3 regions of the Roseibium algae genome follow, and region 1 is predicted to be linked to each of the others. Evidence: riboswitches for the same ligand, from Rfam matches in the RefSeq annotation. Region 1 holds a riboswitch; each other region holds the start of a gene.

Region 1 (9,914 bases):
GGATGTCGCCGCCCATTTCGATCAGAGTTTTGATCAGACCGGTGCGGTGTTCGTTGAGTAGGACATTTTCAATCGTGACGTCTGAACCTGGAACAATCAGGGCAGCTACGATCGGGAATGCGGCCGAAGAAGGATCCCCTGGGACTTCGACGTCCTGCGGCTTCAATTCGGGCTGGCCTTTGAGCTTGATGACACGCTCCCCAGCTTCATTGAGCGTGACAGAAATATCTGCACCAAATCCGGTCAACATTTTTTCCGTGTGGTCGCGTGTCGCAATCGGTTCAATGACAGTTGTGATGCCGGGCGCGTTCAGTCCAGCCAGCAGCACTGCAGATTTGACTTGAGCGGAGGGCATGGGAACACGGTATGTCAATGGCAGTGGTTGCTTGGCGCCGCGAATCGAAGCAGGCAAACGGTCGCCATTTCGGGCGACAACGCTAGTTCCCATGTCTCGGAGTGGGTCGAGGACCCGGCCCATCGGACGTCCGGACAAGGATGCATCCCCAACAAAAGTTGCTGCAATGTCATGGGTTCCGATAATGCCCATTGTCAGACGAACACCGGTTCCGGCGTTGCCAAAATCAATGACGTGGTCAGGTTCAAGCAAGCTGCCAAGGCCTATGCCGTCGACAACATAAAGTCCGTCTTCCTGCCGCTCTATCTTTGCCCCGACAGCGCGCATGGCGTCTGCTGTTGCCAGTACATCCTCTGATTCCAGCAGGCCGGAGACTGTGGTCCGGCCGACAGCCAGAGCGCCAAACATAAGCGACCTGTGAGATATCGACTTGTCGCCGGGTACGCGGATGGTCCCGGTCAGGGGGCCGGCAGAGCGGGTCGTAAGGGGGGCAGGTAGGGGACCATGGGACATGCAGCTGGTTTCCGGACGTTTTACTTAAACAAAAGTTGTTCTTGCTATCATGTGGATCGCCGTTCGTCATCTACCGGATGGCTTGAAATTTTGCTTGTCTCGTGCAGAACTTTCCATAGGGCACGAATTTTCATCGATTTGGCTTTGACAGGATGGCGCTTCCAAGGGTATGGGGCGCAACGAAACAAACGTAGATGAAGGGTTAGCACAGTGGCAAAACCTGAACTTGGCACAAAACGATTGTGCCCGAGTTGCGGCGCGAAATATTTTGATCTGAACCGCGATCCGATCACTTGCCCGAAATGTAACACGGTCTTTGAGGCCGTTGTGACAGCTCGTGCGGCGAAGGCTGCAAAAGCAAAGGCGGCCGAGGAGGACGATGACGACGACGAAGAAGACGACATTGTAGCCAGCCCGGATACCGTATCTCTTGAAGAGGCCGACGCGGAAGCTGAAGGCGTGGACGTCGACGTACCTGATCTAGATGATGACGATGACGACGATGAAGCTACAGGCGATGTTTTCATCGAGGATGACGACGATGAAGACGATGCTGTTCCTGGAATTCGCGTTGAGGTCGATGACGATCTAGATCGCTAAGCATCTGGTTTTGAATGCTTAAAATGCATTTAATCTTATCCACAGAGGGAATTGAAATTCATTCGATTTTCCTCTTGATCGATTGGAGCGGCGCGACTATGTTGCGCCCTCAATGAGGTCGGGTCCCAACCCGGCTTATGAAGATTGGGGCCATAGCTCAGCTGGGAGAGCGCTTCGCTGGCAGCGAAGAGGTCAGCGGTTCGATCCCGCTTGGCTCCACCATTCCCCTTACCTGTTTAAATTGCGATTAAAACGGCTTGAGTGGCAGTGCATCTCGCTACAGGCTCTCCTGCTTTTCTGGTCTGTTAGGGTAAGGTAGGGCTATTCTGTTATGTGATTTGCCTTGGCGGTTGATTTTTGAGCGTTAGGAATGAAGCGCATTGATTATCTCGCTCGCGGGCCTTTTTCTTTTGTCTTTTCTGGCTGCCACCTTGTTGCCTGCTCAATCGGAGCTGGTTCTTGCTGGGTTGATTACGGCTGAGGCCGCCCCCGTATGGCTGCTTATCTGTGTGGCCAGTGTTGCGAATACCCTTGGTTCGGCGGTTAATTGGTTGTTGGGGCGTGGCGTTACGAGTTTCTCTGATCGTCCCTGGTATCCGGTCAAGCCGGAAAAGCTTGCAAAAGCCTGCGGATGGTACCAGCGATATGGAAAATGGAGCCTGTTGCTCAGCTGGGCGCCGTTCATTGGAGATCCGTTGACGTTGGTCGCGGGCATCTTGAAAGAGCCATTTCTTCCGTTTCTGGTTCTGGTGTCGATTGCCAAAACGGGACGGTACCTGATCGTGGCGGCTGTTATGCTTGAATTCCTGTAGCGAAAAATCTTCCTTGCGAGTGAGGTGTCTCAATAAAAAGCCCGGGCTGTTGACCCGGGCTTTCGTGTGTTTATGGCTGCAAGGTCGTCAGGTGGCTGGGCTATGCAGGCGCGACTGTACGATCGCACTGCCTTTCAGGCCGGACAAGGTTTTGGCTCCGGCCAAGGCTGCCAGATCCGCAAGTGGCTCAATCGCGACGACCAGCATGTAGGCCGCCCCGAAGGAGGCGATTGAGGACAGGTTTGCCGCTTCAAAACCCTGGCCATAGAGCGCCCAGAAGCCAACCCAGCCTACAACGCCGCCTTGATAAGCGACCGAAAGAGCCAAGGCTTGTGAGTATTTCACATCGACATAGGCCGTATTCGCTGGAATGATTTTCTTTGCTAGCAGGCCCATGGCAAACAGTGGCACGAGCAGCGTCGTGACGTTCATGCCGTATTGCGGTAGATCAAAAGGCGCAAAAAACACTCCTTGAAGCAGCAATCCGGCCGCAAGACCAACAGCTGCAGGACCCGCGCCAAATATCAAAAACAATGTCGTTCCGAGGATTAGGTGAACTTCAGAAACGCCAACTGGATAATGCGGCAAAATTTCAAAGAAGCTATAAACCAGTATGGTCGCGAGGAAGGACCGGCTGATAAGGCCTGTAAATCCGCAGTCGCGAAGTTCGCCTGCTGCCGTTTTCGCAGTGAAGCCAATGGATGCGATCGCTGTCGCATAGCTTAGAGTGAGTTTGGCACCATCAACGATGCCCGGTTCAATATGCATGTTTTTCTCCTGTCCACACCCGCCGTGTGGGAGGTTTAAGGAGGCTCCTTATTTCGGAACCGGTTGAGCGGTGGCAGGTCTCCTGGCTCGCGGTTCATCGCCTTTCCCGCCTTCCCGGGCACTCTTGGTGCACCAGTGGCTTTCGGGGTAGGCTCGCCGCTTACAGTTGCGGGGGCAGCCACGGTCTTGGTCCCTTTTGGGTACGCCTCACCGTGTTCCCTTTTAATCCGCCGCACCGTTTGATTGGCGGAACCATCCCGCACATTGTCAGGGACAATGGCTGTGCAATGCAAGGCCTCTCCCAAACGGAAATGCTGTTTCCTCAGTGATATGAGGATGAGTAGGCGAAGCTATCAAACGGGCGAGTCAAACGGCATTCCGGCATCCTGTATTTGTCATCAAGGGTTCATATGAACGATGTGAGAGCTTCATCCACGCATTCTAGGATTGCACTTGAATGTCTGAAACGACGCTGACTGAGGCGTATGGGCAGAAAGTACTGAGAAAATAAATATTGTTTTCCATGAACTTAAAGAACCTGCCCACAGCGTAACGCTCGTTCGGAGATTTAAATACCTTGCGCAGCCTTCCATGTTCGTTTGGAGTGTCGTTTAATGTTCATATGAACGACACAGAGCGTTCATATGAAAACAATACGAAGCGCAGGCAATATCAATGGACCGTTGAGCAAGCCATTTCGGCGGTCTGGATTTTTAACTGCTGACAGGGGCGTAAGCCTCGCTTGATGGGAGCAAACAAAATGGCTTACCGTAAAACCGTTGCCAGCCTCGTGGCTGCAGCCGCATTGCTCGGTACTTCTTCTGTTTCTTATGCTGCGACTGACATCACTTGGTGGCACGCAATGGGCGGACGCCTCGGCGAAGTCGTCAACGAAATCTCCACTGGCTACAATGCGTCCCAGGATGCATGTAATCTGACCCCTGTTTACAAGGGCGGATACGAAGACACGTTGACAGCCGGTATCGCGTCCTTCCGTGCAGGTGAACAGCCGAACATCCTGCAGGTTTTTGATGCTGGCTCAGCCACCATCATCGGTGCCAAGGGTGCGGTCATTCCTGTTCAGGATCTGCTCAGCGATAACGGCGTAGATTTCAACATCGAAGACTACATTGCTGGTGTTCGTTATTTCTACGCTGACAGCGATGGCAAAATGATCGGCATGCCGTTCAATTCGTCTGCGCCTATTCTTTACATCAACGACGAAGCCATGAAAAAGGCTGGTGTTGAAGCTCCGAAGACCTACGAAGAATTCGAAGCAATCGCGCCTAAGCTGAAAGAGGCAGGCTATGTGCCGCTCGTTCAGTCTCACCTGCCTTGGGAATTTGTCGAAAACTTCAAGTCCCGTCATAACTTGCAGTTCGCAACCAACAACAACGGTTACGATGGCGCCAAGGGCACTGAGCTTGTTTTCGGTGAGCCGATCAAGAACCACTTCAAGGCTGTCAAAGGCTGGCTGGACGATGGTCTGTTCGGTTACTATGGCACAGGCTGGGGCGACAACCAGACACCCTTCAACGAAGGCAAAGTTGCTCTTTGGATCGGCTCTTCAGGGTCGTTCGGCGGAATTGCAAAGACTGTCGAATTCCCGTTCTCCGCAACATTCCTGCCTTATTGGGATGCTGTTGAAGGAGCCAACACGGCGTCTTTCATCGGTGGGGCAGCCCTCTTTGCCATGTCCGGCAAGCCTGCTGAAGAGAACAAGTGTGTTGCTTCTTTCTTCCAGTATCTGACGTCTCCTGAAGTTCAGTACATGTGGCACAAGGAAACCGGCTATGTGCCGATCACCAACGCTGCATACGAACTGGCCAAGAAAGACGGTCACTACGACCGTACACCTGCTGCCGAAGTCGGCATCCAGCAGCTTTCTTTGCCAACGGGTGAATGGACCAAGGGCTACCGTATGGGCTTCTACGTTCAGATCCGTGACGTGATGAACCGTGAACTGGGCAAGGTCATGTCCGGTGAAACGACTGTTGATGCTGCTTTCGATACTATTAAAGCTGATGGCGACAAGCTGCTCGCCCGTTTTGCCAAGACAACTGGGAACTAAGTCCCGGGCCTAAAAGAAACGATGGGGGCGCACTTGCGCCCCCATTTCCATGAGGCTGGCGGGCAGTTTGGTCAAGATGACCATGGCCCGCCGCATCTGTTCCCGGTGAAGCGATGAAAAAAGTTCAATTCAAATCCCGCTACGTTCCGTATCTCTTGCTGTTTCCACAGCTCGGGATCGTCACGGTCTTCTTTCTTTGGCCTGCTGCTGAAGCTGTACGCTCTTCTTTTTATCTGGAAGATCCGTTTGGCTTCGGGTCCACATTCGTGGGGTTCGACAATTTCATCGATACGGTCACCTCTACCGATTACGCAAGGGTTGCCTGGTTCACTGCAGCTTTCACGGTTCTTGTGACGTTCCTCTCGCTTGGCATAGCGCTGCTGTTAGCGGTCAAAGCTGACAAGGTTCTGCATGCCTCATCCACCTATAAGACGCTGCTGATGTGGGTCTATGCCGTGGCTCCCCCAGTCGCTGGCCTGATCGGTATTTTGCTGTTTGATCAGCATGTGGGGCCTATCGTGGATCTTTTCGCCATGTTTGGTTGGAATATGCAGGTTGGTGTCAGCTACTATGATACGGCCTTTGCGATGATCACTGTCGCGGTCTGGAAGCAAATTCCAGTCAATTTCATCTTTTTCCTGTCAGGCCTTCAAGGCATTTCAAAATCAGTGCAGGAGGCTGCCAGCATCGATTGCAGGTCTGGTTTCCGCCGCTTCTGGACGGTGACCTTTCCATTGCTCGCTCCGACGGGTTTCTTCCTGCTGATTATCAACATCACCTATGCCTTCTTTGATACGTTCGGCATCATTGATGTGATCCTCAAGGGCGAGCCAGGCAACAATCCGGTGACCCTTGTCTACAAGGTCTACCTGGATGGGTTCCGGGGCAACGATCTTGGTGGGTCCTCTGCGCAGTCAGTTATTCTGATGGCGCTGGTCTTCATCCTGACTGTCATTCAGTTCCGCCTCATTGAGCGGCGCGTACACTACACGTGATTTGGGGAGAAATCGGATGAAAAAGGTAAAACTAACGGATCATCTTGTTCTGCTCACAGGCGTGTTCTTCATGGTGACGCCGGTGATCCTGGCATTCATTACATCGACCCACGATGCTGTGACGATTTATCGGCAGGGGCTCCAGTTCACTTTTGGTGATCAGGGCCTTGATGCTTATGAAACTGTCTTGTTTCGCGCCGGCGGCTTCACCAAGGAAGTCAACGGCCTGGTGATGCTGAAGAACTCACTGATCCTGGGTTTAGGCTTCGCCATCGGCAAGATCGTTGTGTCGATGCTTGCTGCCTATGCGATCGTTTATTTCCGCTTTCCAATGGCAACGCTGTGCTTCTGGGTGATCTTCACTACGCTGCTGCTGCCTTTGGAAGTGCGTATCCTGCCGTCGTACGAAATTGTTCAGAAGCTGGGGATGGTGAACACCTATTCTGGCCTGATCATCCCGTTGATTGCCTCGGCGACCGGGACGTTCTTCTTCCGGCAGTTTTTCATGTCGATACCTGATGAATTGACAGAAGCCGCGCGGATTGATGGCGCGGGCCCCTGGAAGTTCTTCATCGACATTCTGGTGCCGCTGTCCAAGACCATGATGGCAGCGATCTTCATCATCATGTTTGTTTACGGTTGGAACCAGTATCTCTGGCCCACCTTGATCACGACAGATGAGAGCTTCTTTACTCTGGTGCGTGGCATAAAGCAGATCCTGCAAGTCTGGGTCGGTGCCCAGATCCCCGACTACGATCAGATCATGGCTATGGCGATCCTTGCCATGCTGCCTCCGGTCATCATCGTGGTTATCTTTCAAAGCTGGTTTGTCAAAGGGCTCGTCGAGAGCGACAAGTGAGGAATTAAATGTCTACTATTACTCTCGATACGATCCGCAAGGTCTACAGCGGCAATGTCGAAGCGGTTAAAGGCGTATCCATCGATATTGCTGACGGTGAATTCATTGTTCTGGTCGGTCCGTCGGGCTGCGGCAAGTCCACGCTTCTGCGGATGATTGCCGGTCTTGAAGATGTCACAACGGGCGAGATCAGAATTGGTGACCGTCTAATCAATGATGTTGATCCTGCGGACCGCGATATTGCCATGGTGTTCCAGAACTATGCGCTTTATCCGCATATGTCGGTCTACAACAACCTTGCGTACGGCCTGAAAAATCGGGGCATGGACAAGGCCGAGATTGACCGTCGGGTGAAGGAAGCTGCGCGGATCCTTGAGATCGGTGATTATCTTGACCGCAAGCCACGCGCCTTGTCCGGCGGGCAGCGCCAGCGTGTTGCTATGGGACGCGCTATCGTGCGCGAACCTGCTGCCTTTCTGTTTGATGAGCCTTTGTCCAATCTTGATGCCAAGCTGCGCGTGCAAATGCGCGTGGAGATCAAGCGTTTGCAGAAAGCCCTGAAGACGACCAGCGTTTATGTGACGCATGATCAGCTTGAAGCCATGACCTTGGCAGACAGACTTGTGGTTCTCAACGGTGGCAATATAGAGCAGATCGGGGCCCCGATTGAGGTTTACGACAATCCAGCGTCGACCTTTGTAGCCAGCTTTATTGGCTCGCCTGCCATGAACTTGGTGGACGTCAAGGTTGACGGTGGCCAGCTTGCGTTGACCAACGGTGAGGGTCTCTCGGGACCAAATGTTCATGGCGAGGTGGCCTACAAGATCGGTGTCCGGCCAGAGCATCTGAGCGTTGTTGACAGCAAGGGAGATGGTTCAACAGGGCTTGATCTTGAAATCAAGGTCAACGTGCTGGAGCCAGTGGGCGCGGAAAGTTACATCTATGGTGAGTTTGTCGGCGGTGGTCCGGAAATTCTGATCCGCGTTGAAAGCCATTCCAAATATGAAGCAGATGAGATTCTGTTTCTGCGCGCGGAGCCGGAAAACATTCACTACTTCAATGCCGAGACAGGTCGTCGTATCGATGGCTGATTGAACTGGAAGGAGGCTCTACGAGGGTGTCGCCTTCCAACTAAAAGCCGCTTCGGGAGACCGGGGCGGCTTTTCTTTTGTTAACGTCAAAACCAGTTTAGTTTTGTCTGGTTTCTCTTAGGCAGGCCAGTCGCCTCTGGACAACGGTCCAAATCTACCGCACCTTCTATTCCATCGATTGAGCCGGAATTGCTATATTGCCAGAGTGCATATTCTGTCCAGGGCTCCGGAATCGTCGGGGCTTGGTTGTCGGTGTAATCTGCCAACCATAACGGATATTCCGTAAAATCCGGATTCCTGATTGATGACCAGAACCCTGGCGAGGCGTAAATCATCGGTTTGACCCCAAGTTGCCTTTCAAGCAGTTGAAGCAATTGGGCAAGCGCATAAGAATAGGTCGCTGGACTACAACCGTCCAATTCCTCGCAATCGATCGCGGGCAGCATGTCTGTATTCGCATCATAGCTCACAGAATTGAGGCAATTGGTAAGTAAATCGGCCTGTTGGATGAAACTGTCAGTTGGCATGAAGTAGTGGTAGGCACCCCGCTGCAAGCCGCTGGTTTTTGCGCCGTTCCAATTGGTTGCGAACATGGGATCCACGTAACTGGATCCTTGCGAGGCCTTGATCATCGCATAGACAATGCCGCCCTCAGCGACTTGAGCCCAGTTGATGTCTCCCTGGTAATGCGAGACATCAATTCCATTTGGGTTGGCCGGCTCCATCTGCTGCTTCTCCTCTTGACTGAATGTCTTGAGGACGTTGATGCAGCGTGTTTGTGAATTAGCTGATCAGCTTTTTAAGCCGGATCATTGCTATAATGCCGAAGACAGGGCCAAGCGCCATGATGATGAAGACTGCTGGCCAGCCGATCGCCAGCGCCAGTACGGGTGTGGCTTGCACCGTCACGAAGGTAAGTGCAAAGCCAAGTGCAGTCTGGAAGGTCATCAGGCTCCCGGCTTTTTCTGCCGGTGAGTGATCCGCGACTAGTGCTGAAAACTGCGCTGAATCCGGTAATATGGATGCGCCCCAAACAAGCACGCAAATGATCGTTAGCCATGGTGGGCCGCCAAACGTGAATGCAGTCGCAACAGCAGCGCTACCGCTGACGACAAGAGCTGTTATCGCGATGGTCTCTTTACCCAACCGGTCTGCAAACACACCGCCGATGATGCAGGCGACACCGCCAGCTGCAATGGCACCAAACGCCAGAAGCCTGCCAAGTGCGATGGCATCGTTGTTTGCCATGGACGCGCGGAAGGAAACGGTCGCAGCCAGGCCGATCCAGGCCCACATTGAATACAGTTCCCACATGTGTGCGAGATATCCAGCATAGGCGAGCCGTACTTTGCGATTGGTCCAGGCAATTGAAATGGTTCGAATGTCAAAACGTCCAGCAGTGCCATGAAAGGGGCCCAAGGACGTGATGAGACACAAAAGCCCACCGATAACTGCCGCTATTGAGGCAACCAAAACGCTCCAGCGCCAATCTGCTCCTCCTGCCAATGCCAACAGGTGAGGGGCTGCTGACCCGAACGTCAGCGCACCAACCAGGGTTCCAACCAGGAGGCCTCGGTCCTTTTGCCCCCAACTAACGGCGATTTTCAGGCCAACAGGATAGACACCGGCGAGCAATGCTCCAGTGATGAACCTGGCCAGGATCGCCAAATTTCCGCCGGGTACTGAAAAGAGCAGCGATGCGTTTGCCAAGGCTGCTGCAACAGCACAGAGCGCAAACAAGCGCCTTGGATCCATTCGGTCAGACAGCCCGAAAAACGCCGAATAGAGTGCACCAAGAACAAAACCGGCTTGAACGGCGCTGGAAAGGGCTGCCTGGCGAAAATCGGAAA
Region 2 (9,914 bases), on a different contig from region 1:
ATGGAGCTGTCTTACGTGCCAGCTTGATGACACGCAAGAGTTAGGAAACGGTTTCCAGATCAACTCTTCACCAGACCTTTTGGCGAAATCTGCTTTCCAGATCTAATATCGGACGTAAAAATTTGATTTCCAATTAAAATCGCTCATTTTCTTTGCAATATTGCACATTTTTTAAAGTTGAATTTTAGCAGACACCCACCCTAAGTAATAAGCAGATATTTTACATACCATTTGCTTCACTCCGAAAAACTACCCCATCTTTTGATCAAGCCTGCGACATCATCCTCTAGGGAATTTTTGATTGAACTTTTTCGATAAATCCTCAATACACCGGATTACGCAAAGCTCGGAAAACCCATGAAATCCTCTGTAAAACATCCGAAAGACACTCCAAGCTCAACAGAAATCGACTTTAAGGCGATGACCGAGGCCAGCGTAGATTTGATCCTCCAGGTCGATACCGAGCGGAACTTCGCCTATGTCTCCCCGTCAGTCACCCACGTTCTTGGCTGGACGGAAGAAGAGTTTCGCCGCGAGTTCGCCGGGGCTGTACATGACGATGATCGCGCGCGTCTGACACAACACTCGATCAAGCTCATAACTGGAGCGCAACAAACCAACAGAATACGTTTCCGTGTCTGCAAAAAGGATGGCTCCGAACTCTGGATCGAGGGGGTTTCAAAACGGCTGTCCAGCGATCCAGCAGTTGCAAGCGGATTTGTCGTTTCAGCGCGCAATGTGACCGAACAGAAGCTGTTGGAAGACAAGTTGGAGACCCTGGCCAGAACCGATGGCCTGACCGGACTTGCAAACCGCAGGGCGTTTGACGAGGCCCTGACACGGAAGTGGGCCCTTGCACGCAGAGAGCAAACTCATTTGAGCCTGCTGATTGCCGACATTGACCATTTCAAGAGCGTGAATGACCACTATGGCCACCAGGTTGGTGACGACTGCCTGCGCGCGATAGCCTCGGTGCTCAAAGGCATTGCGCGACGGCCATCAGATCTGGCGGCAAGATATGGCGGCGAGGAACTGGCGATCATCCTGCCGCGCACCGGGGAGGCAGGTGCCAAAGCCCTCGGCGATACCATTCGGCAGGCAATTCAGGATCTCGCCATTCCCAGTCATGCAAACATCGATCATGGCAAGGTGATCACCGTTTCCGTTGGTGCAGCCACAGCTGTTTGCATAAATGGCTCCAGAAACACGGAACCGGAAGCCCTGCTACAGGCCGCTGACAAAGCACTCTATCTGGCCAAATCCGGAGGACGGAACCGGACCGAAACCTCCATGCTGCTGATGCAGAAGATAGAGGACTGACGGCACAGCTAAACCCACTAGCCAGTCTTCGAATGTCCTGTACTGCACGTACACTTCAACACCACATATGCCTGGCAGCATCCTTGGACAAACAGAACCATAGGGCCGTCATCCCCGACTTGATCGGGGATCCAATCCACGTCTCGACTTGCAGCGACGGTTGGACTTAACGCCGCCCCGCGCCGGATAGGCATCAAATCACCGAAGAAACTCTGGAAATGAGTAGATCCCCGATCAAGTCGGGGATGACCACAGGTGAATGTAGGAAGGCTTAGTCATCACGGCGGATCATGCCAATGACCGACGCTGCGGCGATCACACTTTCCCACTCCTTCAAAACGCGTTTCAACGCTGCTCGGGATGAGGGAGAGCAAGGGGTGTCTCCAGGCACTGTTTGTCATCTGCCGGCCTGGATAAGCACCGCTTGTCATCCCAGTGTCTGGATCCTAAGTAGAGAGAACAAGCGAAACGGGGACAAGCTGCCATGACGGATGTAGCGAAAATCAAAAAGACAGCCGCCGAGTGGCAGGAGCAGCTCACGGCGGAGCAGTTCCATGTCTTGCGGCAAAGCGGAACAGAGCGGCCTTTCACCGGACCTTACTGCAACAGCTTTGACCATGGCCGCTATGATTGTGCAGGCTGCGGACAGCCATTGTTCCTGTCGGACACAAAGTTTGATGCGGGCTGTGGCTGGCCGAGCTTCTTCAAGGCGGTCGCCCCAGAGGCGATCACAGAGATCGAGGATGCCACACTCGGCATGGTCCGTACGGAAATCCGTTGTTCAAAGTGTGACGGCCATCTTGGGCACGTGTTCCCGGACGGCCCGCCGCCAACTGGCCTGCGCTATTGCCTCAACGGGCATGCCATGACGTTTACTCATGAAACGTGAGTAAACGCTCCCCTTCCAGTCAATCGTCGCAGCGACAACTGACCGGTTCTTGCCCCAAGCCTGATCCAAAGCCAGTCAGTCTGGCTGTTTTTCGTCGGTAACGATGCGGCTGGCTTGCATGATCCGGCCCATGTTCAGTTCAATCCAGTCGGCAAAGTCGCGCACTTTTTCAGCCGCCTCTGCGCCCAGCGGCGTCAGGGAGTATTCGACGTGGGGCGGCACGACCGGATAGGATTTGCGGTCAATAAACCCGTCCATTTCCAACGCTTGCAGCGTCTGGGCCAGCATTTTTTCGCTGACGCCGGAAATCTTACGCCGCAATTCCGAAAACCGGTGGGTGCGCTCCAACAGCGCAATCAGCACCAGAACGCCCCATCGGCTGGTCAAATGGTTCAGTATCTGGCGAGACGGGCATTGATCGCTGAAAACCATCCCCTTCCTCACAGCATCAGACAAAGACCCGGGCGGCGCATTTTGCACAGGGTGCGACAGTTCGGTCGCATTGTGCTTTTCCGGCTGCTCTTCGGGGAAACTTACTGACTCATTTTTCGACGATTGCATCAAGGAAGGCATCCGCGTCTCCATTTTTTCGATACTTACCTTTTAGTGTGTACTTACAAAAGGAAAGTTAGCAAGACATATTGCAACTATCGAATTCAAATTGACCTCAAGGAGACCAAAATGATTGCTGTAACCGGTGCGAATGGCCAACTCGGCCGCCTTGTCCTTCAGGCTCTGGCCGACAAGGGCGCAACCGATATCCGCGCCCTCGTCCGCTCGCCAGACAAGGCGCAGGATCTTGCCAGCGCGACAGTGTCCGTGGTTGAGGCAGACTATAACCGTCCGGACACCTTGGCTGCAGCTCTCAAGGGGGTCGACCGTCTGCTGTTCATCTCAGGCAGCGAAATCGGTCAGCGCATTCCGCAACATACAGCTGTGATCGAAGCTGCAAAGGCGGCAGGCGTCAAGTTGATCGCCTACACCAGCATCCTCAACGCCGACACCTCAACAATGATCCTGGCTCAGGAACACAAGGCAACCGAGGCCCTTCTCAAGACGTCCGGCGTTGCTCACGTGTTGCTTCGCAACGGCTGGTATCTGGAAAATTACGCAGGCTCTCTTGGAGCGGGTCTGCAGTTCGGCGCAATTGCCGGGGCTTCCGGTGATGGAAAAATAGCTGCGGCAAGCCGCCAGAACTACGCCGATGCTGCGGCTGCTGTCCTTCTTTCCGATGACAACTCCACTCGCACCTACGAGTTGGCAGGAAACGATGCTTTCACGATTGCGGAATTGGCTGCAGCCCTTTCCAGCGCCACTGGCAAGGACATCCCGTTCAACAATATGCCACAGGACGCCTATGCCGGCGTTCTGGAGCAGGCAGGCCTGCCGAAGCCATTTGCTGAAATGATTGCCGATTGTGATGTGGCCGCAGGCAAAGGCGCGCTCTTCAGCACATCGAAAGACCTGGAGAAGCTGATCGGACACCCAACCTTGCCATATGGCGATTTCGTCCGCGCATTTGCTGCTTGATAACCGGACCGGACACCCCACCGCGTACTGCGGGCCGATCCGAGAGTGCAGGCTCCCTGTTTCCCAGGGAGCCTGTACGCTTTTTGGACCTAGTTGCCGGTGTTTCTGGTGCGCAGCAGCCCCAGAAAAAACAAGCCACCCAGAAATCCTGTGACGATGCCAACCGGGATATCCTCCGGGGACAACAGCGAGCGGGCTGCAAGGTCTGCCCAGATCAAGATCAGCGCGCCCACCAGAACGGATGCCGGCAAAACACGCAGGTAACTTCCCCCGGTGATACGCCTCACGATGTGTGGCACCATCAGGCCGACAAAGCCTATAATCCCGGAAAAAGCGACCATCACACCGGTGATGAGCGAGCAGACCACGAAGATCGTCAGGCGAAACCGGGCAACCGGAATACCCAGGGTCGCAGCGGTCTCATCGCCAATGGTCATTGCATTGAGATCGCCTGCCTTGGCCAACAGATAAGGCAGGGTCAGCGCCAGAACGCCCGCCGGAAACACCAGATGGTTCCACTGGGCGAGTCCGAGGCCACCGAGCATCCAGAAGATCACCGTATGGGTGGCGCGCGGATCGCCCATGAAGATCAACATGTTGGCGAATGACATGAGGATGAAGGAAACCGCAACGCCCGCCAGCACCAGCTTGTCCGCGCTGGTCGCACCGGTCAGGCGGGTGACGGCCAGCACCATAACCGTCGCCAACAGCGCCCCGGCAAAGGCCATCAAAGGCACAGTCAGAAGCCCCAGAAACAGCCCCGTGTGCAACAGCGCCATGATCGCGCCGCATGCCCCGCCCGACGAAATGCCGAGAAGATGCGGATCAGCAAGCGGATTGCGGGTCACAGCCTGAAGCGCTGCTCCGACCGCAGCAAGCCCCGCGCCGACACAAGCTGCCAAAATGGCGCGTGGAATGCGGATTTCCCAGACAATTGCCTCTCGCCCTGTTGTCCAGACCGGTTCAAACATCCCCGGCACGATCTTGTTAGCGATAATGCCTGCAACTGTGCTGGCTGGCACAGGCACCGCGCCAAATGAAACAGCCACCACAAAGGACACCAGCAGCAAGACAAGGCCCGCCATTAAAACCCCGAAGAACCGCCAATTCTCTGGCAGAACTGCAGATGAAGACTGGTCCGCAGCTTCAAAATGGGCAGCAGGTGCTGTGTGACCGCCACGTTCCTGAAGGTCAGACCCCTCCCCATCCTGAAGGTTGGCTGCTGCGGTGCGGTCCAGCATGTCCTAGTCTCCCCAGAACGCGGCAGCGAGCTTCTTGACAGCTTCAATGTTACGCGGTCCCGGCGTCGCCTCGACATAAGACAGAGTGACGAAGCGATCATTCTTCACTGCATCGATTTTGGCCAAGGCCGGATTGTTCCGCATGAAGTCTCGCTTTTGTTCGGCTGTCACAGTGCCATAGTCAACGATCATGATCACGTCCGGGTTCTTCTCGACCACGGTTTCCCAGTCAATGGTCGCCCAGCTCTTGCCTAGGTCATCCAGAACATTGACGCCTCCTGCAGCCTCGATCAGGGCCGTTGGCATGGCATATCGTCCGGCAGTGAACGGCTTGTCCTCGCCGCTGTCATAGACAAATACCTTTAGCGGTTCTTCGCCGGTCTTCAGCGTGGCGCGGAAGTCCTCCAGTTCCTTGCGATATCCTTCGACCAGTTTTTCCGCGCGATCTTCAACATCAAAGATCCGGCCAAGGTTCAGAAGGTCGTTGTACATGTCCTCCATGGACACCTTTGGTTTGGCTCCAATGTGAATGCAGGATTCAGTCAGTTCATAGACCTTGATGCCGAACGGTGCCAGCGTCTCCGGCGTCACTTCGCCGCCGACCTTCATGCCATAGTTCCAGCCCGCGAAATAGAAATCAGTCCCAGCGCCCAGCAGGACTTCTTTGCTCGGGTATTTCGCCGAAAGCTCCGGCAACTCGGCTATGCCATTCCGCATTTCCTCATCCAGGGTCTTCCAGCCGGAAATGCCGGTGTAGCCAACCATATGATCGCGCAAGCCAAGAACCAGCATCATCTCGGTCAGATTGACGTCGTTGGAGACAGCCGCTTTTGGCGGCGCGTCGAATGTCACATCCCTGTTGCAGCTCTTCACGGTAGTCGCGGCAGAAGCAGGCGCGGCAATCATCAGCGCAGCCAGAATGGGCAAGGTTGCCAAAATACGTTTCATTTCAAAGAGAACCTTATTCAAGACGGAAGAGAGAAAGTCAGATGGGGCTGCCCGCTCGGCTGAAGCAGCTCAAGACGGCTTTGAACAGCGAAGGCCGCATCGACATGCTCCGGCGTGATCACCTGTGAAGGCGGCCCAAAGGCCAGAGGATACCCTCCAGCCAGCACCAGAACCGTGTCGCAAAGGCTGGCAGCCATATTGAGATCGTGAAGGCTGGTCACAACAGTGACAGGAAGGCCCCGGACCAATTCGAGAATTTCCAGCTGATGGCGAATGTCCAGATGGTTCGTCGGCTCGTCCAGAACCAGGAGCTTGGGCTCCTGCGCCAGCGCCCGGGCGACCATCGCCCGTTGCCGCTCGCCGCCAGACAAGGTGCCGAACCGCCGGTTTTGCAAGCCTTGCAACTGCATGTCCGCAAGGGCTTTGGTGACGATAACCTGATCCCTCCCGGCAGGAGATGAAAAGCCTGAAGCATGTGGTCTGCGGCCAAGAGCCACAATTTCACGGACGGTCAAGGCAAAATCCGTTGGCTGCTCCTGCAGAACGGCGGCAACCTTTTGAGCTGCTTGCCGGGCTGACAGGCGCCACAGGTCTTGTTCATCCAGAAGAATCTGCCCTGTTCTGGGCTTCAAATAACGATAGATCAGCCGCAACAAGGTTGATTTTCCCGCGCCATTGGCCCCGACAACCCCAAGGCAGTCGCCAGGGACCAGCTCGAAGCTGACAGGATGCAATAGCGTCAGCCCTTTGGATGGACCCCAGCTAATCTCCCGTATTTTCAACGATGCGGCTGTCATTTTCACTTTCCGGTTTACAGCGTGACACAAATCAAAAGACCTGATGCGCAACCAACACACAAATTTGTAATGTTATTACATAACCAAAGTCAAGCCCCACAAAAGCCCATTTACGAAGACGATTGTCTCCAACGGGCTCATCGGGCATGGGAACGATATCCGCGATCAGAATGCCTGAATGACGAAAGGCTTCGCGATGCCAGAACGCGCAGAAGACCGAACGGCCACACGAAGAGCTGCAAGCGCCCGCAAAACGGGTGTAAAAAGGGGGGATTTCAATGCCATCTCGCGATCTCCTCCGGGGCACCCCGCCCGGGTTGAGGGTTAAACACGGATGGCAGGTCTCCTGACTTGCGGGTCGCAGCGCACCTGAGCCTTCCCGGATTGCTCCAGTGGCCTTGTTCAGGTTTGCTCACCGCCTACAGTTGCGGGGGCAGTCACGGACTCGGCGCCTGTTGGCTACACCTTACCGTATTCCCTTTTCATCCCAATCCCACTACGGAGATCAGAAACCATCAAACCTCTAGGATAAGCGGCCTGACGGGCATGTCAATCTTACTGTCACCGGTATGAGGCGCAATCATGTGATGTCTTCTGCCAACATCTGCCCCTTGTCTCATGCGCCTAAAAATCCTACTTCGGAAACTATGATGAAACAGCCAAAGCCTCCGCGTGCTGAAGCACGCCCCCTCACCCTTGAAACCCACGGCATCACACGTCAGGACGATTACGCCTGGCTTCGAGCAGAGAACTGGCAGGAAGTCATGCGTGACCCTGATGTTCTCGATGCAGACATCCGGGCTTATCTGGAGGCGGAAAACGCCTATCAGGAGACCATGCTGGCTCCGACAAAGGACTTGCAGGACAAGCTGTTCGCCGAGATGCGCGGCCGGATCAAGGAAGACGACAGCTCGGTTCCCTCCCCGGATGGACCGTATCTATACGGTATGAAATTCGTCACTGGTGGCCAGCACCCGAAGTTCCTGCGCAGCAAGCGCGACGGGTCTGATGAAGAGATCATTCTGGACGGTGACAAGGAAGCCGAGGGCAAAGCCTATTTCAAGTTCGGCGGCGCGGGTCATTCATCTGACCACAAGTTGCTGGCCTGGGGCTATGACGACAAGGGATCGGAATTCTACTCCCTCCAGATCCGTGATCTGGAAACCGGCAAGGACAGCGAAACCCGCATTGAAGACACTTCTGGCGGCGGGACGTTCTCGGCAGATGGCAAGTATCTTTTCTACATTCGCCTGGATGCCAACCACCGCCCATCCAAGCTGTTCCGTCACGAGATCGGCACAGATCCGGCGTCCGATGCCCTGATCTTCGAGGAAGAGGATGCAGGCTTCTTCATGGGCGTCGGCAAGACCCAGTCCGGCGACACGATCATCATCGATATTCATGACCATGAAACGTCAGAAATCTGGACGATCTCAGCCCACGCCCCCCTGGACCCGCCGCATCTGATTGCGCCGCGCGACACGGGCGTCGAATATTCCCTCGATGACAATGGCGACACCTATTACATCCTGACCAATCTGGGTGGCGCTGAAGATTTCAAGATCGTCACCGCACCAAAAGCGACGCCGGGCCGTGAGTTCTGGACCGATCTGGTACCGCACAAGCCAGGCTGCCTGATCCTGTCCCATGACGTCTACAAGACCTTTATGGTGCGCCTTGAACGGGAAAACGGCCTGCCGCGGATCGTGATCCATCGTCTGGCGGATCATATCGAGCACGAGATTTCCTTTGATGAGGAAGCCTTTTCGCTGGGTCTTGGCGGCGGTTACGAGTTCGATACCACCGAAATTCGCTTCAGCTATTCCTCGATGACCACACCGTCGCGTGTCTATGACTACGACGTGGAAACCCGCAAGCGGTTGCTGCGCAAGGAACAGGAAGTGCCATCGGGACATGTTGCGGGCGATTATGTCACCCGGCGGCTGCAAGCCCCGACGGCCGATGGCGAGACCGTGCCGATCTCCCTGCTCTATCGCAAGGACACGCCGCTGGACGGATCTGCGCCTTGTCTGCTGTATGGCTACGGATCTTACGGCATGTCCATGCCAGCCAGCTTCAACACCAATGCGCTGTCTCTGGTTGATCGTGGCTTTGTCTACGCCATCGCCCATATTCGCGGCGGCAAGGACAAGGGCTTTCGCTGGTACAGGGACGGACGACGCGAGACCAAGAAGAACACCTTCACCGACTTCATCGTGGCTGCCAAGCACATGGCAAGCGAAGGCTTCACCTCTCACGACCGGATCATCGCCCAGGGCGGATCAGCTGGCGGAATGCTGATGGGGGCTGTGTCCAACATGGCGCCTGAGGCCTTTGCCGGCATCATCGCAGAGGTTCCCTTTGTCGATGTTCTGTCGACCATGCTCGACGACACGCTGCCCCTCACCCCACCGGAATGGCCGGAATGGGGCAATCCGATCACCGAGAAGCCAGCTTATGAGTATATCGCCAGCTATTCTCCGTATGACAATGTTGCAGCCAAAGACTATCCGGCCATTCTTGCAGTTGGCGGTCTGACAGATCCGCGCGTGACCTATTGGGAGCCTGCCAAGTGGGTTGCCAAATTGCGCGCGACCAAGACCGGCGACAATCTGTTGATGCTCAAGACCAACATGGAAGCAGGTCATGGCGGTGCCTCTGGCCGCTTTGACCGCCTGAAGGAAGTGGCTCTGGTTCAAGCCTTTGCATTGATGGTCGTCGGCAAGGCCTGACGGGAGATAGTTGTCGGCAAGGCCTGACAGGAAATATTTGCCAGCAAGGGTCACACCTTGCTGGCCGGGTTTTGATCGTTTTTCGACTGTGAGCTGGAGCAACGAGCTCACAGTCGGGCAACGTCACAAGAGCCCTGAATTCAAAGCCTATCGGCGTAGGCTCTGAGCTCGCTCTGCCTTCGCCTCAAGGCCGCAGACATTTCCTGATGCTATGTTAGCTTGGGACCGCGCTTATAAACCCAGTAGTGGGCATCTTCTTCTGCAATATAGCGTGCATCAGGTATGATCAGAATTTCCTCAAGAAGGCCTCTGCGCACCAAATCCTGACTTTCTTTCTTGAAGTCTGATCCGCTCAAATAGCTGTTGCGCGTACTCACTGCCAAATGGCCGTCTTTCGTCAACAGCCGCGCCAATGTCAAAAGCGCTTCCGGCTCGACGTGCCCAAGGGTGAAGACCC
Region 3 (9,914 bases), on a different contig from region 1:
ATCGGTTAGCCCCAGAGCATCCTCAGCCGGAAGCTTCGAGGCATCGGAAAACCACGGAACAACACCCAAATTGGCCCAGCCAGTCCGTGCCGAAATCTGACGCATACCTTCATCAAAGAGGCTTGTATCGCCCCGAAACCGATTGACGAAAAAACCCTTGATCCGGTCCTGCTCGTCTTTTTCCAACACCGCATGGGTGCCGACAAGCGACGCAATGACGCCGCCGCGATCAATGTCACCACATAGGATCACGGGCAGATCGGCAGCTTCAGCAAAGCCCATGTTGGCAATGTCCCCAGCACGAAGATTAATCTCGGCCGGGCTGCCAGCCCCCTCGACGATGACCAGGTCCATGCCGGATTCAATTTCTGCGAAACTGTCCAGAACCTTCGGAAGCAATTGATTCTTTTGCCGACCATACTCACGCGCTTTCATCGTGCCAAAGCGCTGTCCCTGAACAATCACCTGCGCGCCGGTGTCTGTCTCAGGCTTCAAGAGCACAGGATTCATGTGAACGCTCAACGGCACCCGGCAGCCCATCGCCTGCAGCGCCTGAGCCCGACCGATTTCACCGCCATCGGACGTCACAGCAGCGTTGTTCGACATGTTCTGCGGCTTGAACGGCTTGACCTTCAAACCCCGGTTGGCGAACAGTCGGCACAATCCCGCAACAATCAGGCTCTTGCCGACATTTGAACCGGTGCCTTGAACCATAAGAGCTGGGGTGCGCCGGGCCATTAAAGTGTTTCAACCACCTCTTCAGACCCATAAGGCCTGAATTCCCTAGGCACGGGCAACCGTGCCAAATGCAATTCCAACATCAACCGAATCGACGGCCTGACGGCAAACAGCACCGACCCGATCAAAAACATCCAGGTACCCGCATAGATCAGGCTCTCATAGAAGAAAAACACACTGCCAATGATGAAGGTCACCGCTGCGAGAAATTCAACGACCGTTCGGCCAAGTTCATAGCGGCGTACAGCTTCCGCATGATGTGCAGAAGCTGTACGCAGGCTGTCATCAAACAATTTCATAATTCCTCCAGTAGACCAGGTCATCGACCTGAACAACAACCTTAGTTCCAGACACCGGTCGCGCCTTAAAACTCAATGCCTTCTTGCGGCTTTACGCCAGAGCGGAAAGGATGCTTGATCTGGGTCATATCAGTGACAAGATCCGCAATGTCGATCAGCTCGTCCTTGGCATTACGACCGGTTATGACGACATGCACGCCTTCCGGCTTTTCATCGCGCAGGAATTCGACCACTTCAGAGATTGGCAGATAATCATATCGCAGGACAATGTTCAGCTCATCGCACAGGATCAGGCGATAGTCGCCGCTGGTGATCATTTCCTTTGCCGCATCCCAAGCCTGGCGTGCTGCATCGATATCCCGCTGGCGGTCCTGGGTTTCCCAGGTGAAGCCCTCGCCCATGCGCTTGATGGTGACCAGATCGGAGAACCTCTCCAGTGCCATGCGCTCACCAGTTTCGATCCGCCCCTTGACGAATTGCACCACACCAACCTTGTGCCCATGCCCCAAAGACCGGAAAACCATGCCGAACCCGGCCGTTGATTTACCCTTGCCCTTGCCGGTGTGGACAATCAGCAGGCCTTTTTCGATGGTCTTGGTCGCCATGATCTTGTCGCGAGCAGCTTTTTTCTTGCGCATTTTATCCGCATGGCGCGCGTTGAGTTCTTCTTCACTCAGCTCTTGTGTCTTGTCGCTCATGACATTCTCCCGTCGGTCGTGGCTTGGAGCTCGGTAATGCGAGCATGTGTGCTGTTCTTGCGCGGTGTCCATAGGCCGCGCCGAAGCGCATCTGAAAATCGGTCGAGGATCTCTCCATAGGCCGCTGGGTTGGCCTCAATCAGAAACTCACGAACCTCATCCACCTCGATATAGGCCTCAAACAATTGATCGAAATGATGATCTCCAACCGCATGAGTCGTAGCTGAGAACGCAAAGAGATAATCAAGCGTCGCAGCAATCTCGAAGGCGCCCTTGTAACCATGGCGCATGGCACCCTCGATCCACTTGGGATTCGCGGCGCGGCCCCGCACCACTCGGCCAATTTCTTCCGACAATGACCTTACAACAGGTCGCTCCGGCCTGGAGTGATCATTGTGATAAATCTTTGGCGCGGCCCCTTTCAGGACCTCGACAGTTGCTGCCAATCCACCTTCAAACTGATAATAATCATCGCTATCAAGCAGATCATGCTCCCGGTTGTCCTGATTGTGCAACACCGCATCGACGCCGGATAGCCGGGTTTCCAATTCACTGCGCGCAGCCGTTCCGGACGCACCGCCTCCATAGGCATAGCCGCCCCATTCCAGAAATGCCTCGGCGAAATCGCCGCGTTCATCCCAGATACCTTCATCAATCAACGCTTGAAGTCCTGCGCCATAGGCTCCTGGCTTGGAGCCAAAAACACGGAACCCGGCACGCAGAAGTGACTCACCGGCATCAAACCCTTGCTGTTCGAAGTTGAATCGATCCTTGAGCACTTTGGCAGCAATCGGATTAGCCTCTACAGGCTCTTCCAAAGCGGCAACTGCCCGCACTGCGCTGTCGAAAAGGTCAACTTGATGCGGAAAGGCATCACGGAAGAAACCCGAGATCCGAAGCGTCACATCAATGCGCGGACGTTGTAGCTCAGCCAGCGACAGAACATCAAACCCGGTCACCCGGCCAGAGCCCTTTTCCCAGACGGGCCGAACACCGATAAGGGCCAACGCCTGAGCAATATCATCGCCGCCCGTGCGCATGTTCGCGGTACCCCAACAGGTCAGCACCAGTGAGGTCGGCCATTCACCTTCCTCCTGGAAATAACGCTCGGCAACCAGAGCCGCAGATTGTTGGCCTAGTCGCCAGGCTGTTTCTGTCGGCACAGCGCGCACATCGACCGAATAGAAATTACGACCCGTCGGCAGCACATCCGGACGACCTCGCGTCGGCGCGCCAGAGGGACCGGGCGCAACAAAGCCACCTGATAGCGCCGTCAATACAGCCCTGGTTTCAGCCAGCCCAGATCCGGCGACAGCAGGACGGAGGTTTGCTGCGATATCGGCCAGCACCGCATGCGTGCCAACCCAATCCGGCTCAGCGGCAAGCTCACCAGCGACCAATTTCTGCGCCAACAACTCGATTCGCTCGACCGTATCCCCATTGGACCGCCAAGGATCATCGCAAAGTGATGCGAGCACCTCCGGCTTTTCCCCCGTCCAGCGCGCCGAGAAGTCACAATCCAACGGATCAAAACCAGCAAATTTCAGGTCATCCGCAATCGCCCACTGCAGGCTTTGTTGAGTCGTTTCCTTGCCGCGCGGGACACGGACCAGCGCAACCAGGAGATCGGTTAGGAGGTTGCCCATCGGGCTTTCACCCAATATGTGCAAGCCATCCCGGATCTGCAATTCTTTCAAGTCGCACAGATGGGCGTCAAGGCGAGCAAGCCGAGTGGCTTCGTCCATCTCATCCGAGATGCCGATATCCTTGTCGAGCCCATTGCGGACGGCGACATCAAGGATATCGCTTGTCAGTGCCTTGAGCCTGCGCGGATCAACACCGCTGGCAAGATAATATTCATCAAGGAGAATTTCGAGTTCGCCCGCCACCCCATGGCTTTCGGCCCGGGTCAAAGGCGGTGTCAAATGATCGACAATCACCGCAGACGTTCGTCGCTTGGCCTGTGCCCCCTCACCCGGATCATTGACAATGAACGGATAGATGTTCGGCACTGGCCCAAGCACGGCTTCAGGATAACAGCCTTCAGACAGCGCCAACGCCTTGCCCGGCAGCCATTCCAGATTGCCATGCTTGCCAAGATGCACGACCGCATGAACGCCAAACACCTGCCGCAGCCAGATGTAGAATGCGAAATAGTGATGTGGCGGAACCAGATCCGGGTCGTGATAGGTTTCCTTGGGATCAATGTTGTAGCCGCGTGCAGGCTGAATACCGACCATCTGATTACCGAACCGATGCAGCGCCAGACGAAAGCCGCCATCCAGTACATGCGGATCGTCTTCCGGCCGGCCCCAACGTTCCATGACGCCGCGACGGACACTCTCTGGCAAATCTGCAAAGGCCGCCCTGTAGGCAGCAAGCGGCAGGGTCTCAAAGTGTTGTCGTTGCTCTCGCCCGCCCAGCGCATTGGTCACACCTTGCGTGAGGATATCCATCAAGGCCCTTGACGACTCTGGGGCACCCTCAGCATCAAAGCCCTCTGCCTTCATGGCTTGAAGCAGCCCAGCGCAAGACGCAGGCGTATCCAGCCCGACCCCATTTGCAAGCCTGCCATCCTTGTTTGGGTAATTCGCAAGGATCAGAGCCGTTTTCTTGTGTTGTACCGGCACATGCGACAGCCGCGCCCAATTGGCAGCAAGTTGAGCCACGAAAGACACACGGTCCGGCACCGGAACAAAACGTACAGGCGTGGACTGAGTGGCCTCCTCAAAGCGGTCTTCTTCCTTGAAGGAGATCGCCCGCGTCAACAGGCGTCCATCCACCTCCGGCAAAACCACATGCATGGCAAGATCGCGGATCGACAGCCCTTGATCGCTGTCTTCCCAGCCTTCCTTGGAGGACGACGAAAACACCACTTGCAGCACAGGCTTCCCGGGCGCATCAAGCGGTGTCGTCTGATGGGCAACGCCTACCTTGGAAACGGCGAAGGCGGTCGCATTCAGAACCACATCAGGCGAAGCTGCCTCAAACAGGCTTGCCAGAATGTCAGCGGATTCGGCTTCCTTCAGCGAAGACAAAAACACAGGCAGCGCATTAACGCCTGATCTGTCCAAAGCCTCGATCAACGCATCAACAGGCGCAGTCTGGGCCCCTTGCACCAGAGCACGATAAAACGTGATGGCAGCAACTGGTCTTGATTGATCGGCCCATGTTGCTTTCAGCGTATCAACACTTGGCGCTGTGTGACCTGGAAGATAGATTCCCGCGCGCGGAAGTGGGACCGGATGGGCAGGCTCTTCGGCTCTCCCAACCAAGTGAGCAAGAAAAAGCAGACCATTTGCATAATTGCCCGGCCCGCCCTCAACACAATAGCGCCAGAACCGGCGCACTGTTTCCAACGGCACCGTAGACCTTGAGGCCAGCGCCTCATCCCATTTGTCATCACCTGGAATGAGAACCAATTGGACATCGAACGCCCTTGCCTCTTCCTCCAGCCGCTCAACCCCATAGCGCCAGTATTCCACCCCCCCGAGAAGACGCGCAGCAACAATCTTCGAGCCGCGCACCGTCTGCTCTGCGTAAAGGTCGACCGAGTAAGGGTGAGACAACGCCATGATACTGGCAAGGCGCAGGCTGCAGCTCTGCGCACCAAGCCCATTATGAGCGCTGGAGAAAGACCCCAGTTCCGTGTCAGCCGCCGACAGGAAAACGATATCAGCGGGCGCCTGACCCAGATCAACCGCATCCCCGCCGTCATCGATCCGCCGTGCCTGACTCGCAAGTATGTGCATCCGCTACCCCTTGCAGCCAAGACAGTTGGTCGAGTGAATCCGGGATGCATTTAGGCTGTGACGGATAATCAGCGTCATGCCGCTTCCGCAGTGCTGCCGAGCAGTGTCTTGACGTCCTCAAGATCAAGGCCTTTCAGCCCGATCACCACCAGACGCCCGGAACTCTCTGCCCCTGCAGCGAACCATGTCTCGACCCGAGGGCCGACCGCCTGAACCATGGCCGGAGCAGCTTTGCCATCAATGACAAGCGCGCCCTTGATCCGTAGCACGCCTTTCAAGGCCATGGCTTCCAGCACCTTGGCTTCTGCAGCCTTCAAACTCGCGAAGGCAGACACCGGCAACACATGGCTTTCGAAATCATCATGGTGGTGATGGTGATGCTCATCATCGTGGTCATGGTCGCCATCGTGTTCATGTTCATCGTGCCCGTGGTCATCATCGTGATCATGGTGGTGATGTTCGTGGCGCGCTGCCATGTCATGTTCGGCAGCAGATTGACGTCCCAACAGAACTTCAATCGGCAAAGTGCCTTTTTCCGATGAGACAATGTGAACGCTGTCTCGCACATCGGCAGATATCTTTGCCCGCACCTTGGCAAGTGCATCACTGGAGATCAGGTCCGCCTTGTTCAGAACCACCAGATCAGCGCAGGTCAACTGATCATGAAACAACTCTTCCACAGGGCTCTCGTGATCCAATGCGTCATCCGCTGCGCGTTGGGCTTCAAGGGCTGCTTCATCCAGTGCGATCCGGCCTTCGGCAAGAGCTGCTGCATCCAGCACTGTCACCACCCCATCGACGGTTACCTTGGTCTTGACGCTCGGCCAGGAAAATGCGCGCACCAGCGGCTGAGGCAAGGCAAGGCCAGACGTTTCAATAACGATGTGTTCTGGCGGATTGTCCCGCGCCAAAAGCATTTCCATGGTGGGCAGGAAATCATCGGCAACCGTGCAGCAGATACAGCCATTGGTGAGTTCCACCACTTCCTCTGCAGCGCAATCGGGATCCGCGCAACCGTTCATGAGAGAACCATCAAACCCCATATCGCCGAATTCATTGACGATCAGCGCGATGCGGCGGCCATCAGCATTCTTCAGCAGATTGCGGATCAACGTGGTTTTGCCTGCGCCCAGAAAGCCTGTGACGATGGTGGCAGGAATTTTCTGTCCGATGGTCATATTTTGATATCCGGGTGAGAAGAGGGTTTTAAAACAAGCGGCAAACCGGCAGCGACAAAAATCACCTTCTGCGCGACCGCCGCGATATCCTGATTGAGACGTCCTTGTGCGTCACGAAACGACCGCGCCAGAGCATTTTCGGGCACGATGCCCATGCCAACCTCGTTGGAAACCAGCACGCACGGGCCTTTGATGCTTTCCAGAGCCTCCGCAAGGCGGCGGGCCTCCAGTGCGACATCACGTTCACGATAAAGAAGGTTGTTCAGCCAAAGGGTCAGGCAATCAACGAGAATGACGGTATCGGGCGCAGCTTCACGGGTCAGCACACCAACAAGATCGAGTTCTTCCTCGATGGTGCGCCAGTCATCCCCACGTTGGGCACGATGCAACGCAATGCGTTCATCCATTTCCGTATCAATCACCGGACTGGTTGCCACATAGACACGTCGTAGACCGCTGTTCATCGCCAGCTCTTCTGCAAACCGGCTCTTTCCGGAACGCACACCGCCCAGAATCAATGTGACACTCGTCTTAGCCTGCCCGCTCATAAGTCAGGGCCGGAGAAGCGCACACCGCCAAATCGGCGGGTGAACAAATGTGTGAAAGATCGACCGCAGCAGCGGTGTAAATATAGCATTCAGCCTGGCTCCTGCCGTCCACCCGACGGCTGTTGAACTAAGGTCACTGAAATCAATGACCCAAAGATTGTCAGGCCGGTCTCCTGGCTTGCGGCTCAATCAGGTCTCTGCGCCTTCCCGGTCCGGCCAGATTGGCCTGTTCCAGTGGCATGTCGCAGAGCCCCTTGCCGCTTACAGTTGCGGGGGCAGCCGCGGAATTGGATCCCAATAAAGATCCGCACCGCATTCCCGTTTCATTTCCAACGCGCAAAGAGCACGCGGAAAACCATGACACTCCTTCTGTAGCGGCTTGGCAGGCGACAAACAAGCCAAGCCTAACCTCCCTCGATCATTCGGCAAGGATCGGCACTAACAAGCACCAATCACAAGCGCACCTGCCGACCGTTTGCTTTTTGAAAAACAACAAGCCGCATTGAAAGGCATTTGCACAATTCCCCAACCTAAAAATTCCGCTCAACCTACTGAAAATAATAAGTTATCCAACGCAATCCACGACGATTATATCTTTTCAATGAAAATAGTTTGATGAGGGGCTTGGCAAACCGGCAAAGCGTTTGTTATACGCTCATCCATCGACGGAGCAGACACGTTCCGCCACCACGTTGGTGATCCCCGATAGCTCAGTTGGTAGAGCATTCGACTGTTAATCGAATTGTCGCAGGTTCGAGCCCTGCTCGGGGAGCCATTGCTCCTTCTTTTAAAGATTTGACCGCTTTGAAGATCATCAAGAAGACTTGATGATGACAGCGTTGATTTGCATTGCATCACGCACGGCCTCAGAATTGTCATTTCCGGCTGAACGACCTCTTCACCCTCCCCATGGAAACCCATCCGCAAACACTTGCTTGCACGATAAAATTGCAGATCCACACCCGGAATTACTTGACTACCACCCTCATATTTCATACCCACAATACCTGATACTGATTGTCATATATCGCATGCAGGCAAGATGCTAATGCCATCTGCTGAACCAGCTATTCAGCCGCCCGTAGCTTTAAGACTCAAAACCGAGTGTGGGGACAATATGCGTAGTTTCATGAAGCAAACGTTTGGCAAAGGCTTTCTTTCACATCGCCGAACAACTGTTTGCCTTGCTGCAACAATGGCTTATGCACTATCGGCCCCCTTCGTGGTTCAAGCTGCCGAAAACAACCTGTCACTCGAATTGAACCGGGCATCAGAGACAGCCAACGGCTGCATGCTGTCTTTTGTAGCCTCCAATTCGACAGGCCAAGCCCTTGGTGGACTGGCTTACGAATTCGTCCTGTTCAACGCTGACGGACTGGTCGATCAAATGACCGCCTTCGACTTCGGTGCCATCCAGGATCAAAAAACCGTCGTGCGTCAGTTCGAACTTGCCGGCGTCAAATGCCCGTCAATTGGCAAGATCCTGGTCAACGGAGCCGCACGTTGTGACCTGGTTGATCCGCAGCCCGGCACCGAAAATATGTGCATCACGGCCCTAGAGCCCAAGACCCGCACCACAATCGCCTTCATCAAGTAAGAGTTAGCCCCATGGATCAGACCAGTTTTTTCCAGCCTGTTCTAAAATTGCTGGACGCCGGCGGACCGGTGGTCTCCCTCATTGCCGTCCTGTCCGTCATTGCGCTCGCTCTTGTTCTGATGAAAATCTATCAGTTCTGGCGCGAAGGTGTTGGCAACACGCGACGCTCCCGCCAGGCCGTATTCCTATGGCGTAATGGCAATCAGCTCGAAGCCATCCGCAAGATTGGTGTGCCGCGTACAGCTTCTGAGGAAACCGTTGCAACAGCCATGCGCCTGTCGCTGACCGGGACCCTCGACAAAACCGCAATCGAGGAAGAGATTTCAAGGCGCGCGCTCACGCGGCTGCACAACCAGCAGTGGGGCCTGAAAGCCTTGGATGCTATCGGACAGGTGTCACCCCTTCTGGGGCTGTTCGGAACAGTGCTTGGAATGATTGAAGCGTTCCAGAACCTCCAGTCAGCAGGGAATTCAGTGGATCCATCCATGCTCGCAGGCGGCATCTGGGTCGCACTTCTGACAACTGCTGCCGGTCTTGCCGTCGCCATGCCAGTGTCCCTGCTGCTGACATTCTTTGAAAGTCGGATCGACAACGAGCGGGTCGCAATCGAAACTCTGGGCGCAGGGATTTTGCTCTCCGATGTTCCAGATGCAGCAACCATTTCAGTGGACAATATCATTAAGACTGCAGCCCCAAATCAGATGAGCGCACAGGCAATTCATGCGCATTGATCTGCCACAGGCACGGTCCCGGAAGCTCTCGCTAACATCCCTGATTGATGTGATCTTCCTTCTCCTGCTGTTCTTCATGCTGACGTCAACATTCACCAAGTTCGGTGAAGTTGAAATTGCTCCACCAGGCGGTAACGGCAAATCATCCGGCAAAGGGCCTGACATCATCATTTCGCTTGTGCCGGACGGGTTGCGGATCAATGGCCAGCAGGCGACATTGGATACAGCAGAAGCCATTCTTGCGGGCTTTGCCCAAAAGGGTGCGAAATCTGTGCTGATCCTGCCGAAGGAAAAAGCAACTGCCCAGGACCTTGTAAGTGCCATGGAAACCATTCGGCGGGTCGAAGGTCTCAGCCTCACTGTCGCCAAATAA

What was found. Region 1 has a riboswitch for cobalamin ahead of V6575_RS14080 (energy-coupling factor ABC transporter permease). Riboswitches for the same ligand answer to the same signal wherever they lie in the genome.
Region 2: linked by a shared signal. The riboswitch ahead of V6575_RS07375 (ABC transporter ATP-binding protein) and the one ahead of V6575_RS14080 (energy-coupling factor ABC transporter permease) in region 1 are both predicted to bind cobalamin.
Region 3: linked by a shared signal. The riboswitch ahead of cobU (bifunctional adenosylcobinamide kinase/adenosylcobinamide-phosphate guanylyltransferase) and the one ahead of V6575_RS14080 (energy-coupling factor ABC transporter permease) in region 1 are both predicted to bind cobalamin.

What each region holds. Positions count from the first base shown of each region.
Region 1 is NZ_JBAKIA010000009.1:182,556-192,469, forward strand. It holds gene aroA (3-phosphoshikimate 1-carboxyvinyltransferase) at 1-868, opposite strand, end outside; gene V6575_RS14065 (TIGR02300 family protein) at 1,079-1,468, shown strand; tRNA gene V6575_RS14070 (tRNA-Ala) at 1,615-1,690, shown strand; gene V6575_RS14075 (YqaA family protein) at 1,849-2,280, shown strand; gene V6575_RS14080 (energy-coupling factor ABC transporter permease) at 2,368-3,048, opposite strand; cobalamin riboswitch at 3,104-3,320, opposite strand; gene V6575_RS14085 (extracellular solute-binding protein) at 3,809-5,119, shown strand; gene V6575_RS14090 (ABC transporter permease subunit) at 5,233-6,114, shown strand; gene ugpE (sn-glycerol-3-phosphate ABC transporter permease UgpE) at 6,131-6,973, shown strand; gene V6575_RS14100 (sn-glycerol-3-phosphate import ATP-binding protein UgpC) at 6,982-8,064, shown strand; gene V6575_RS14105 (glycoside hydrolase family 25 protein) at 8,151-8,789, opposite strand; gene V6575_RS14110 (MFS transporter) at 8,848-9,914, opposite strand, start outside.
Region 2 is NZ_JBAKIA010000004.1:220,431-230,344, reverse strand. It holds gene V6575_RS07405 (sensor domain-containing diguanylate cyclase) at 358-1,320, shown strand; gene msrB (peptide-methionine (R)-S-oxide reductase MsrB) at 1,805-2,209, shown strand; gene V6575_RS07395 (winged helix-turn-helix transcriptional regulator) at 2,285-2,641, opposite strand; gene V6575_RS07390 (SDR family oxidoreductase) at 2,891-3,739, shown strand; gene V6575_RS07385 (FecCD family ABC transporter permease) at 3,829-4,824, opposite strand; gene V6575_RS07380 (ABC transporter substrate-binding protein) at 4,984-5,928, opposite strand; gene V6575_RS07375 (ABC transporter ATP-binding protein) at 5,946-6,725, opposite strand; cobalamin riboswitch at 7,045-7,257, opposite strand; gene V6575_RS07370 (S9 family peptidase) at 7,376-9,457, shown strand; gene V6575_RS07365 (class I SAM-dependent DNA methyltransferase) at 9,667-9,914, opposite strand, start outside.
Region 3 is NZ_JBAKIA010000005.1:172,932-182,845, forward strand. It holds gene V6575_RS09710 (cobyric acid synthase) at 1-738, opposite strand, end outside; gene V6575_RS09715 (YrhK family protein) at 738-1,037, opposite strand; gene cobO (cob(I)yrinic acid a,c-diamide adenosyltransferase) at 1,103-1,735, opposite strand; gene cobN (cobaltochelatase subunit CobN) at 1,732-5,487, opposite strand; gene cobW (cobalamin biosynthesis protein CobW) at 5,562-6,665, opposite strand; gene cobU (bifunctional adenosylcobinamide kinase/adenosylcobinamide-phosphate guanylyltransferase) at 6,662-7,213, opposite strand; cobalamin riboswitch at 7,361-7,588, opposite strand; tRNA gene V6575_RS09740 (tRNA-Asn) at 7,913-7,988, shown strand; gene V6575_RS09745 (hypothetical protein) at 8,343-8,810, shown strand; gene V6575_RS09750 (MotA/TolQ/ExbB proton channel family protein) at 8,822-9,541, shown strand; gene V6575_RS09755 (ExbD/TolR family protein) at 9,531-9,914, shown strand.